4 regions of the Kurthia sp. YJT4 genome follow, and region 1 is predicted to be linked to each of the others. Evidence: riboswitches for the same ligand, from Rfam matches in the RefSeq annotation. Region 1 holds a riboswitch; each other region holds the start of a gene.
The links. Region 1 has a riboswitch for S-adenosylmethionine ahead of QN089_RS01040 (O-acetylhomoserine aminocarboxypropyltransferase/cysteine synthase family protein). Riboswitches for the same ligand answer to the same signal wherever they lie in the genome.
Positions count from the first base shown of each region.

Region 2: it holds a riboswitch for S-adenosylmethionine, as region 1 does, so the genes downstream of both, QN089_RS05300 (aminotransferase class I/II-fold pyridoxal phosphate-dependent enzyme) here and QN089_RS01040 (O-acetylhomoserine aminocarboxypropyltransferase/cysteine synthase family protein) in region 1, are expected to answer to the same signal.
Region 3: it holds a riboswitch for S-adenosylmethionine, as region 1 does, so the genes downstream of both, metA (homoserine O-acetyltransferase MetA) here and QN089_RS01040 (O-acetylhomoserine aminocarboxypropyltransferase/cysteine synthase family protein) in region 1, are expected to answer to the same signal.
Region 4: it holds a riboswitch for S-adenosylmethionine, as region 1 does, so the genes downstream of both, QN089_RS11490 (methionine ABC transporter ATP-binding protein) here and QN089_RS01040 (O-acetylhomoserine aminocarboxypropyltransferase/cysteine synthase family protein) in region 1, are expected to answer to the same signal.

Region 1 covers NZ_CP126689.1:200,063-203,183, reverse strand. The annotation lists gene QN089_RS01045 (homoserine dehydrogenase) at 1-328, opposite strand, end outside; gene QN089_RS01040 (O-acetylhomoserine aminocarboxypropyltransferase/cysteine synthase family protein) at 555-1,844, opposite strand; SAM riboswitch class I at 1,966-2,078, opposite strand; gene nfsA (oxygen-insensitive NADPH nitroreductase) at 2,316-3,053, shown strand; gene QN089_RS01030 (5-oxoprolinase subunit C family protein) at 3,102-3,121, opposite strand, start outside.
Region 2 covers NZ_CP126689.1:1,109,288-1,112,408, reverse strand. The annotation lists gene QN089_RS05310 (methyl-accepting chemotaxis protein) at 1-870, shown strand, start outside; gene QN089_RS05305 (SH3 domain-containing protein) at 1,051-1,608, shown strand; SAM riboswitch class I at 1,751-1,857, shown strand; gene QN089_RS05300 (aminotransferase class I/II-fold pyridoxal phosphate-dependent enzyme) at 1,934-3,055, shown strand; gene QN089_RS05295 (aminotransferase class I/II-fold pyridoxal phosphate-dependent enzyme) at 3,048-3,121, shown strand, end outside.
Region 3 covers NZ_CP126689.1:1,304,740-1,307,860, reverse strand. The annotation lists gene QN089_RS06350 (elongation factor G) at 1-670, opposite strand, end outside; gene metA (homoserine O-acetyltransferase MetA) at 776-1,684, opposite strand; SAM riboswitch class I at 1,757-1,869, opposite strand; gene QN089_RS06340 (aminotransferase class I/II-fold pyridoxal phosphate-dependent enzyme) at 2,033-3,121, shown strand, end outside.
Region 4 covers NZ_CP126689.1:2,311,739-2,314,859, reverse strand. The annotation lists gene QN089_RS11510 (arsenate reductase family protein) at 1-167, shown strand, start outside; gene gcvH (glycine cleavage system protein GcvH) at 250-630, shown strand; gene QN089_RS11500 (toprim domain-containing protein) at 848-1,201, shown strand; gene QN089_RS11495 (thioredoxin family protein) at 1,207-1,515, shown strand; SAM riboswitch class I at 1,573-1,682, shown strand; gene QN089_RS11490 (methionine ABC transporter ATP-binding protein) at 1,777-2,802, shown strand; gene QN089_RS11485 (methionine ABC transporter permease) at 2,795-3,121, shown strand, end outside.

The DNA of each region.
Region 1 (3,121 bases):
ATTTAGCAAACATGACTTTATTTGCAGTAATAACGTGCGCTCCTTTTTCAATTGCTGCATCTAAATAACCATATGCTGGTTCTTCTCCAACAATTGCTTCAAAGACAACGTCTAATTGTGGCAATGCTAAAATATCTTCAAAACGATTCGTTAATAAAGACGCATCTACACCTTCGCGCTCTTTTGAAACATTATGGACTAAAATTTTTGCTACTTCGATGTCCACACCCAGTGTTTCTTTCAATTGCTTTCGCTTTTCTTTCAAAATGTTAAAAATGCCTTCTCCTACCGTTCCGAACCCTAGGATTGCCACCTTCACTGCTGTCATATTGTTCGCCTCCAATGATTAAATTTAATTTGTTTATTTTGAACGTTCATTTCACAACTTAATGAAAATTCTAACGTATTTAAAGACATATTTCAAGAAAATTCTTTTTCAGAAGGACAATTGTTTTTTCTAAGAGGTCACTAAATACTGAATTTTAGAAAATAAAAGGAACTGCCTACAACGGATTGAGTCAGTTCCTTCTATTATATATAACTGATTTTAGAACCTATTTTGCGACCACTGTTACTTGTTGGAATGCTTGCTCTAACGCATGAGTTAGATCTTCTGCATTTTCAAGGCCGATTGATAAACGAATGAGTTCTTCTGGCACACCTGATTGAATAAGTTCTTCTTCATTTAATTGTTGATGTGTTGTTGAAGCTGGATGAATAATTAATGAACGCGCATCGCCTACATTGGCTACATGTGAGAATAGTTCAATCGCATCAATAAACTTGCGACCTGCTTCACGCCCACCTTTAATGCCAAATGTTAAAACAGAACCTGCACCATTTTTTAAATATTTTTCTATGAGTGGCGCATACTCACTATCTTCAAATCCATTATAGTGTACCCATTCCACTTGTTCATGATTGCGTAAGAATGTCGCTACTTTATGTGCATTTTCATTATGACGTAGCACACGTAAATGAAGTGTCTCTAAACCTTGTAAGAAGTTAAAGGCTGCATCTGCACTCAATGTCGGACCGAAGTCACGTAATAATTGAACGCGTAAACGTGTTGCAAACGCTGCATTCGGTGCATCCACACCATAGCGAATACCATGATAAGAAGCATCTGGTTCTGTATAGTCTGGGAATTTACCCTGCGTCCAGTCGAACTTCCCTGCATCCACTACGATTCCACCTATTGTTGTACCATGTCCACCAATCCACTTTGTTGCCGAGTGAATCACAATATCTGCACCATGTTCAATCGGGTTACATCCAACTGGTGAAGCAAATGTATTATCGACGATGAGTGGAATTTGATGTTCATGTGCAATTTTTGCAAATGCTTCTAAGTCAACTACTGATAAACTTGGATTTCCGATTGTTTCAACATATAGCGCTTTTGTGTTCTCTTGAATCGCTTCTGCAAACTTCTCAGGTTCGCGCTCATCAACGAAAGTTGTTGTAATACCGTAACGTGGAAGTGTATTCGCAAATAAATTGTACGTGCCACCATATAGACTATTCGCAGCTACAATATGATCTCCTGCACGTGCAATATTTAAAATACTAAATGAGATAGCAGCCATACCTGAAGATAGGGCAACTGCTGCTGTTCCACCCTCTAATAAGGCAACACGTTTTTCAAACACATCCACTGTTGGATTCATAATGCGTGAATAAATATTGCCTGCTTCTTCTAGTGCGAATAATTTACGAGCATGTTCTGAATCATTAAATTGATATGCAGTTGTACGGTAAATAGGTACTGCAATCGCTCCTGTTACGGGGTCTGGTGATTGTCCGCCATGTACGGCTAATGTTTCTTTTTTGAATTCTGTCATATATGATTCCTCCTAAAATGAATTATGATGATGGACATCGGAATAAGGAATTATAGGAGAAGGATTTTATAAAAAAGCCCTCTTCTTAGGTAAGAAGAGGGCTGTATCGAACATGGTCCTCCCCTTATCTGTCAGATCCGATAAAAAATCTGTAGGAATTAGCACCTTGGTTTCAAAAAAGAAACTGGTTGCTGGGCATCGCAGGGCCTATCCCTCCGCCACTCTTGATAAAGGTTTTAAACATATAATGTTTCCATCAATTTCTATCTAGTATAGTCATCTATTTTTCATTCGTCAATCTTTTTTCTGAAAATTTTTATTATACTGATTTAATTCTTTTAAAATGCAAAAATTATTTAAAAGTAACATAGAAGAAAAAAATTAAAAAATGAATCAAAGGTTTTCGAATAAGATGAGCATTTATGGTAGCATAGTCTTTGAATACAAATGACAATAGGAGTTGAATGAATCATGAATCAAGTAAAAGAATTATTACGTAGTCATACTTCTGTCCGTAAATATACAGGCGAAGAAATTCCAAAAGAAGTGGTATATGATTTAATCGAAACTGCACAGATGGCTGCAACATCACACTTTGTACAAGCATATAGTGTGATTCATGTGACAGATCCTGAGAAAAAAGCGAAACTTGGCGAATTATCGAATAATGATTTCCAATTCAAAACAGCTGGCGCTTCTTTCCTATTCTGTGTAGACTTCAAGCGCCTTCAAATTGCTGGTCAAAAATACGATATTGATATTACAGCTGATTCAGCTGAAAATGTCTTAGTCGGTGTAGCAGATGTTAGCTTATTTGCTCAAAACTTCGTCATCGCAGCTGAAGCTGAAGGCTACGGTATTTGCTATATTGGCGGCGCACGTAATAATCCAAAAGAAATTAGCGAATTATTCAACCTACCTGAATACGTCTTCCCGATGTTTGCGATGACAATCGGCAAACCAACGAAAACAAATGATACAAAACCACGTTTACCAGTGGAAGCAATTGTACATGAAAATGGTTATGATGTAGAAAAATATGACGCACTATTAACACAATATGATAAAGAACTTGGCGAGTACTACTTAAACCGTAATGCTAATCAAAAAGTAACGAACTGGACGAAACAAATGGCGGATTACTTAGTAAACCAACAACGTCCGTTCATTAAAGATTTCCTTGCTTCACAAGGTTTCACGTGGAAATAGTCTAAATACAAGAAAGAATCACACTTATGATTGTGCGATTCTTTCTTTTTATTTTTTCAATTGAATCG
Region 2 (3,121 bases), 910 kb from region 1:
ACTGCTTCTGCACAGGAAAACGCGACAACAATTCAACAGATTGCGAACTCAACTGCGGAAATCGCAGAGAGCAGCGAACAGACGATTCGTTCAATGGAGCAATCATCTAACAAAATGTCACATCTAGAAGAAACAACACTGCAACTGAATGATGATGCACAGGATTTACGTCAAACTTCAGCGACAATGCGTGAAGCAGCAAAAGAAGGACAAAATAAAATCCAACAGTCTGCAAAATCGATGATGGAGATTGAAGAAGTTATTGCGAATACGAACCAAACTGTCACAGGTCTTGGTGAAAGTTCTGAGGAAATCACATCGATTATCGGAACGATTACGAGTATTGCTGAACAGACGAACTTACTTGCCTTAAATGCGGCGATTGAAGCGGCACGTGCAGGTGAACATGGTAAAGGCTTCGCGGTAGTAGCAGATGAAGTCCGAAAGCTTGCAGAACAATCACAACGCGCTGCAAGTGAAGTAGCAACGATTGTACACACGATTCAAGACGAGATTTCGGTCATGGTCAAGCAAAATGAGGCTGGCGTGTCGAAAGTCATTCAAGGGGTCGAAATTACGAATGAAACGATTCAAACATTCGATGCCATTACACGCGAGACAGAGAAAACGATTCGTATTATTGAAAACATGGTAACGCGAATCGCTGAGACGAAGAATGTCAGTCAAGATGTTATGCAGTCGTTCATCGCAGTAAACTCGATGGCAGAACATACAGCACATCAAGCGGATCAATCGGCAGCGGCGGCTGAACAAGGCTCTGCATCTATTCAAGAAATTTATGCATCTTCTGAAGAATTGTCACGTCAAGCAGATTCATTACGTGATTTAGTTCAACAATTTAAAATTTAATCTGACCAAAGACTAGGCTAGCTAAGTATTTACTTTGCTTCTGTCCTAGTCTTTGTTTTTTATTTCCATATCAAATGCCCTATTTTTCATAAAATAACATTTTTCTCGCAACATAAACGGATATTCCCTATTCTTTTATGATAAAAAGTGCTAGTATAAGCAATCGAGGAGTGATTCAAAATGAAATTAACAAAATACGTATTAGCATTTGGGATGTTAACAGGTGCTACTCTACCTTATACTTTACCTGCTACGGAAGCTTTTGCTGCCACAAAAAAAGAAGGTGTTGTGTCAAAAGACGTAATCGTACGTGCGGCATCTACACCAAAATCAAAAAATCTTGGTACATTAACAAAAGGAACAAATGTTACGATTTATAAAGAAACAACATATTGGTACCAAGTGAAGTTCAATAATAAATTGGCTTATATTTCAAAAGATCACGTGAAGTTGAATACAAAGAAAAAACCAACAACAAAGAAACCAACAACAACTAAAAAACCAACAACTGACACACTTGTATCAAAAGTTCCTTCAAAAAAAGCTGGAAATGCGACAATTAAATCGAATGTATATTACTATAAAACAGCTTCAACAAAAGGAAAATCACTTGGTATTTTGAAAAAAGGTACGAAAATTCATGTGAATTCTACAAGTAAATTTGGTTGGGTTGAGTTCGACTTCAACGGTCAAAAAAATTACGTCTACAAAGACTTTGTAACAATGACAAAAAAATAATCAAATGGGAATCGTAGTTTAGACTACGGTTCTTTTTTTATCTTCTCTAAATTCTGAATAATTATTTAATTTAGCTTGAAATTTCGCTGTTTGCATGGTAAGATTCCATTAATTGACTAATAATCGATTAATTAAATAGGTTTTCTTATCGAGAGAGATGGAGGGACATGGCCCGATGAAATCTCAGCAACCCCCTCTTTAAAGGGACAGGTGCTAAATCCAGTAAGACGCAGTTCTTGAAGATAAGAAGAATCACTCTTACATAGAGTTTTCTTCTTACTATTAGAAGAAAACTTTTTTTATTACACAAAAAAGGATGAGGACAATGACAAAAATCGAAACACTTTTAACTCAGGTGGGAACACATTCAGATGAAAAAACAGGTGCAATCAACGCCCCAATCTACCTTTCAACTGCTTACCGCCATGCAGGTCTTGGAGAATCAACAGGCTTTGATTACACGCGTACAAAAAATCCAACGCGATTGGTATTAGAGGAGGAATTTGCACGTTTAGAAGGCGGAGATGCTTGTTTCGCCTGTAGTAGCGGTATGGCTGCAATTCATTTAATCCTCTCGCTATTTAAAACAGGTGATGCAGTGATTTACCCGGAGGATTTATATGGTGGCACATACCGACTGGCAACACAATATGAAGCACAATATGGTATTCAAGCAATCTTTAACGACTTTTCATCTCTTGAAGAGGTGGAACAACTTGTTATTGAACATCCTGTTAAGGCGATTTTCTTAGAAACGCCGACGAATCCTTTAATGCAGGAAATTTCTATCGAAGAATGTGTGAAAATTGCGAAAAAATATGGCATTTTATTGATTGTCGACAATACATTTTTAACACCGTACTATCAACGCCCAATTGAGTTAGGTGCAGATATTGTTATGCATAGTGGCACAAAATATATTGGTGGACATAATGATGTATTAGCAGGACTGGTTGTGTCAAAAGGTACTGAACTAAGTGAACGTCTTTTCTTACAACATAATGCGATTGGTATGACACTCTCACCTTTTGATAGCTGGTTACTACTTCGCGGTTTAAAAACATTACACCTTCGTATGAAACAACATACAGCAAACGCTCAGGCGATTGTGGCATTTTTAGAGAAGTCGCCACATATACGTGACGTTTTATATGCTGGACGCGGTGGCATGGTATCCTTCCGTCTACAATCTGGAAAACAGATTGATCCATTCTTACGTAATTTAAAACTGATTGCTTTCGCTGAAAGTTTAGGCGGTGTGGAATCATTTATTACGTACCCAACAACGCAAACACATGCAGACATTCCGGAAGAAATTCGCAATGCGCGTGGCGTGGATGATTCACTTCTTCGTTTCTCAGTTGGCATTGAGGAAGCAGAAGATTTAATTGCGGATTTACAAAACGTATTTAACGTATTAGAAAGCGAGGCTGTTGTACATGACTAAAGAGCAAATTGAAACAACGTTAATTACAGGTGCTACAAAACATGATTACGAGGCAAAATCGGGAGC
Region 3 (3,121 bases), 1.1 Mb from region 1:
GGAGCAATGTATCTAGCACTTCTAATGCAAAATCGATGCCTTCATCTTTTAATGCTGAGCCATATAAAATCGGTGAAAGCTCTTGTGCCATGAAAGCTTTTGAAAGCCTTTTTTGCCATTCGCTTTCGGATAAACTTTCTTCTAAATAGTCTTCTAAATATTGCTCATCTCGTCCTGCAAATTCTTCTATTCCTGTTGCCCAGTCATGAAATGGTAGTGCATATTCCATTAATTCTTGTTGAATTTCTTCTGTCACTGTTGCTGCATTGGCACTAATTAAATCCATTTTATTAACGAAAAACAGTGTAGGAATACGATATTTTCTTAGTAAACGATAAACTGTTTCTGTATGTCCCTGTACACCGTCTGTTCCATTTAATAGAAGAATTGCCCCATCCAGTGCCATAATCGAACGCTCCATCTCTGCCGCGAAGTCGACATGTCCTGGTGTATCAATCACCGTATAATCATTTTCTCGATATGTAAAAGTGGCCTGTTCCGCAAAAACGGTAATGCCACGCTGTTGTTCAATCTCATGCAAATCTAAATGTGCATTTTGATGATCGACACGCCCAATGGTGCGAATACTTTTCGTATGAAAAAGTAATTGCTCTGAAAAGGTGGTCTTCCCTGCATCTACATGCGCTAAAATGCCAATTGTTTTCTTCATTATCTTTCCTCATTTCTTATCAAAGCGTCTCTACTATGAATTATATCATGTCCAATAATAAAACCATCTTCTTTCGAATATACACGAAAAAAGATGGTTTGCTGTTTATTCCCATTCATACGGTGTTTCTTGGTACACATAGTAATTCAACCAATTGGAGAATAATAGATGCGTGTGTGAACGCCAACGATTCAACGGTTTTTTCGTTGGATCGTCGTTCGGGAAATAGTGTTTTGGTACTTGCGGTTCGATGCCCTTTGCAACATCACGGTCATATTCTTGCTTTAATGTATCTGCATCATATTCTAAATGACCTGTAATCATAATTTGTTTTTCATCACGCGATACGATAATAAATGCCCCTGCTTCGTCTGATTCAGACACGAGTTCTAAATCAGGATGGTTTAAAATAGCCTCTCTTGAAACAGAGGTATTACGTGAATGTGGTGCTGTATATACATCATTAAATCCGCGAATTAACTTAACGGTACTATCATGCACGATGTGATCGAACACACCCGAACATTTTGACGGTAATGTATATTTTCCAATACCATAATGATAGTAGAGTGCCGCTTGTGCGCCCCAACAAATATTCAAAACAGACGTGACATTTGTTTTCGTCCATTCCATAATCTCGACCATCTCATCCCAAAAATCAACTTCATGGAATTCAAATAATTCAATTGGCGCTCCTGTAATAATCATACCGTCAAATTTACGGTGTTTTACATGTTCAAACGTCGTATAAAATGACTCTAAATGATTTTTACTAACATTTTTTGATTCATGTGTCGCCGTATTTAAAAACGTAACATTTACTTGAAGTGGTGTATTTCCTAAAAGACGAAGTAATTGTAACTCGGTCTTTTCTTTTTCAGGCATTAAGTTAAAAATTAAAATATTTAACGGACGAATGTTCTGGCTTGTCGAACGCACTTCGTCCATAATGAAAATCTTTTCCTCTTTTAAAATTTCAGTTGCTGGTAGCCCACTTGGTATATTGATTGGCATGATGAAACTCCCCCTTTAAATATAAAAAAACCTCACTCTTTGATAAGAATGAGGTTACACATATGTATCCGACTCTTATCTATCAGAAGCATAATGGAGCTTCTGTAGGAATTAGCACCTTTCTGTTTTAAACAGAGGTTGCTGAAGCGTCATCGGGCCATTCCCTCGGCTTCTCTTGATAAGACAATATTGAATTATTAACTATCATAGCAGAACCATACTTTAATAGCAAACATTTCTGATAATTCAATAAAATCTCTCGTTAAAAAACGTAAATAGTGTTTTTAGCCAAATACAATATGGTAAAATAAAGAAGAAATAAGCGAATTAAAGGAGTGACACAACATGATGACGATGCATCGTTCAACATTAATGAATCAATTTCCGAAAGCCATTTTCGGTAGTTTAAAAGCTGCTGCAAAAAAGAAAGCGGCAACAGGCACAAAAATTATTGATTTAAGTTTGGGAAGTCCTGACTTACCACCTGCTCAAATTGTGCGAGAAGAATTAGCAAAACAAGCTGAAAAGGCTGATAGTTATGGCTATACGCTCGGTGGAACGGAGCGATTTCATGAAGCAGTTGCCAACTATTATCAACGTCGTAGTGGCGTGGAATTAGATCCACAAACAGAGATCATTCAAACGATGGGTTCTCAGGAAGGACTTGTGCACTTACCGCTCGCATTTTGTGATCCAGGAGATATCGTCTTAACAACGGACCCTGCCTATGTAGCTTATGCAGCAGGCATTCATCTCGCAAAATGTGAAGCGTATGCGATGCCATTAACAGCTGAACATCAGTTTTTACCTGATTTTGATGCCATTCCAGAAGATATTTGTGCACGTGCGAAAATGCTCATTTTAAATCTTCCAGGGAATCCCGTTCCAGCAATGCCTTCTGTCGCATTCTTTGAAAAGGCGATTGCTTTTGCGAAAAAACATAACTTAATCGTCATTCACGATGCCGCCTACTCAGAATTCTATTTTGAAGGTACAAAGCCGCTTAGCTTTTTGGAAGTACCAGGTGCAAAAGAAGTGGGTGTCGAGATTAATTCACTTTCTAAGAGCTTTAGTCTTGCAGGCGCTCGTATTGCGTATATCGTTGGAAACGCTTCCGTCATTGAAACATTGGGCGAACTCAAATCACACCTTGATTATGGTACATTCCGTCCAATTCAAGATGCGGCATGTGTTGCACTCGACAATGCGGAATCAATTACAGATGAATTGCGTACCATTTTTTCGACAAGACATCGTGTACTATCAGAAGGTCTTGAAGCAATTGGTTGGGAACTCGCACCATCTGCTGGTGGTATGTTCGTTTATGCGAAGTATCCGCAACAACAGATGGATGACAAAGAATTTGTCTATCATGTTATTGAACAAACAGGCGTTGTACTTGTACCCGGTTCGATCTTCGGTGCATCGGGCAGAAAC
Region 4 (3,121 bases), 1.0 Mb from region 1:
ATCGGGAGTTAGGATTAAAAGATCGTTTGGCAGAAATGTCAGAATCCGAACAATTAGAGTTATTAGCAAGCGATGGCATGTTGATTAAACGCCCAATTACGTACGATGGAGAGCGTGTCACAGTCGGCTTCAATGAAAATAAATTTATTGAAAATTGGAAAAAATAACTAAAATGACTTGTATTTGCAGAAAAAATATGTAACACTATAGATGAAATTAACATTACATATTTCATGGAGGGGTAAAAAAATGAGCATTCCAACTAATTTACGTTATTCAAAAGAGCATGAGTGGGTTTTACAAGAAGACGGTACAGTACGTATCGGTATTACAGAATTTGCACAATCTGAACTAGGTGACATCGTATTCGTTGAACTACCATCTGTAGGCGATGAATTAACAATCGATCAACCATTCGGTAGCGTTGAGTCTGTAAAAACAGTTTCTGAGCTATATGCACCACTTTCAGGTGAAGTAGTAGAAGTAAATGAGGAGTTAGAAGATAGCCCAGAGCTAGTAAACGAATCACCTTACGAAAAAGCTTGGATGGTTGTCGTAAAACCTTCTGACGCTGCACAACTAGAAGCTTTATTAACTGCTGAACAATATGAAGAAGTAGTCGCAGGTTAATAGCACCCCTTTCATGTAGGTGCGCGTTTTCATGCCGATTTGATTAGAAGACACTGATTTCAGTTGTCTTCTTTTTTTATTTTTTGTAAAGTATGTAAAGTTTTTTCTATGCGCTTTTTTTATAAGCACTATTCCTACAAAAATATACCGAAAATATGGTATAAATAAAGTAAGAAAGAACAGAAAAAAGAATAAGGAATCAGATGGGATGGTGTGTATGAAGATTATTGAGAAAGTCCTCATTGTAGAAGGTAGACAAGATTGTTTACAGTTAAAGCCTATTTTGAATGAACCTGTTGAGATTGTCTGTACAAACGGAACTGTAAGTCCTCATCGTTTAGATGAACTATTACAACCTTATGAGAGTTGTGATTTTTATGCATTTTTCGATGCAGATGATATGGGCGAGAAACTTCGTAAGCTTGTACAACAAGAATATCCCAATACACATCATCTTTATACATTACCGCGTTACGGTGGTGTTGAACGCACGCCGCGTTATCATTTAGCAAAAGTGTTACAAGGAGCTAAATTTAAGATTAAGTCAGGTTACTTATTAGATAAAGGATGACAATAATGCAAGAATGGACACGTGAACAATGGGAAGAACAAGTGAAGTCCCAAGAAAAAACAGCTTTTTACCTCTATACACCAATGTGTGGAACTTGCCAAGTTGCATTAAGAATGATGGATGTAACGGAGCAAGCAATCGAACATGTTTCAATGGGAAAAGCCAACTTAAATTATATGGAGCAATTAGCGTATGACTTTGAAATTGAAAGTGTACCTTGCCTTCTTATTACGCAAAATGGCGAGTTAGTAGAGAAAATTTATGCCTTTCAGTCAGTACCACATTTATTTGAAAAAATTTTAAAGAAGTATTGACCTTTCAATTTAGAAGTGATAAAGTATCTACAATAACTAAATGAACTTAATTCGTTGCTCTTATAAAGAGAGGTGGAGGGAAGTGCCCTATGAAGCCCGGCAACCATCACATTATGTGAAAAGGTGCCAATTCACGCAAGGACTGTATGGTCTTTGAGAGATGAGAGAACGGTTTAGCATATTTTATGATGTTTAAACCCTTCTGTTGTCTGACAGAAGGGGTTTTTTTATGAATAAAGTTCGAAAAAGGTGGGAAACAATTTGATTCAACTCAGCAATGTGACAAAACAATATAAAACTTCAAATGGTCCCCTCACAGCTGTCGATCAAGTAAACTTAACTATCCAAGATGGTGAAATCTTCGGTATTATCGGTTACAGTGGTGCTGGTAAGAGTACGATGATTCGTTTATTTAATGGCTTAGAGAAACCAACAAGTGGTTCTGTAATTGTAAATGGTGAAGATATTTCAAAAATTAAAGGCGCTAAACTTCGTGCAGCACGTCATAAAATTAGTATGGTATTCCAACATTTCAATCTACTTTGGTCAAGAACAGTAGAAGAGAATATCGCTTTTCCTTTAGAAATTGCAGGTATTGATTCAGCTGCGAAAAAGAAGAAAGTAGCTGAATTAATTGAACTTGTTGGGTTAACAGGACGCGAAAAGGCTTATCCATCACAATTATCAGGTGGTCAAAAACAACGTGTAGGGATTGCGCGTGCACTTGCAAATGACCCAGAAGTATTACTCTGTGATGAAGCTACATCAGCATTAGACCCTGAAACAACGGATTCAATTTTAGACTTATTACGCAGTGTAAATGAAAAACTCGGTATTACGATTATTTTAATTACACATGAGATGCACGTTATTCGTAAAATCTGTCATCGTGTAGCCGTAATGGAGCAAGGGAAAGTCGTAGAAGAAGGCGATGTTCTTCAAGTATTCGACGCACCACAAGCACCTGTTACACAACGATTCGTTCAACAAGTAACGAATACAGTAGGGCAACAAGAGTCGATTGAACAAATTAAAGAACAATACCAACATGGAAAGTTAATTAAATTATTCTTTGTCGGCTCAAAAACAGAGCAACCGATTATGACACAACTCATTCGTCAGTTTAATGTCGATGTAAATATTGTACATGGCAATATATCTCCGACAAAAAGTGGTCCATACGGTACGTTAATCGTACAACTTGCTGGAACAGATGAAGAAGTTGAAAAGGCAGTAGCTTATTTAACTGCTGAAGGAATTAAGTCGGAGGTGATGTCACATGAATAATGAGGCAACAGGATTATTCCCAAATGTTGATTGGGAAGGAATGTGGCAAGCCACGCTAGAAACACTTTATATGACAGGTGTTTCAACAATTATTACATTTATTTTAGGTCTAGTGCTAGGGATTATTTTATTCTTAACAGCACCGCACCAATTATGGGCGAATAAGGTTGTGAACTTTTTAACAGGAGCAATCGTGAATATTTTCCGTTCGATTCCGTTCGTTATTTTAGTTATCTTATTAATTCCATTTACAATTTTCTTAATGGGAACAATGCGTGGTGCAAATGCAGCATTACCAGCACTTATTATCGGTGCTGCA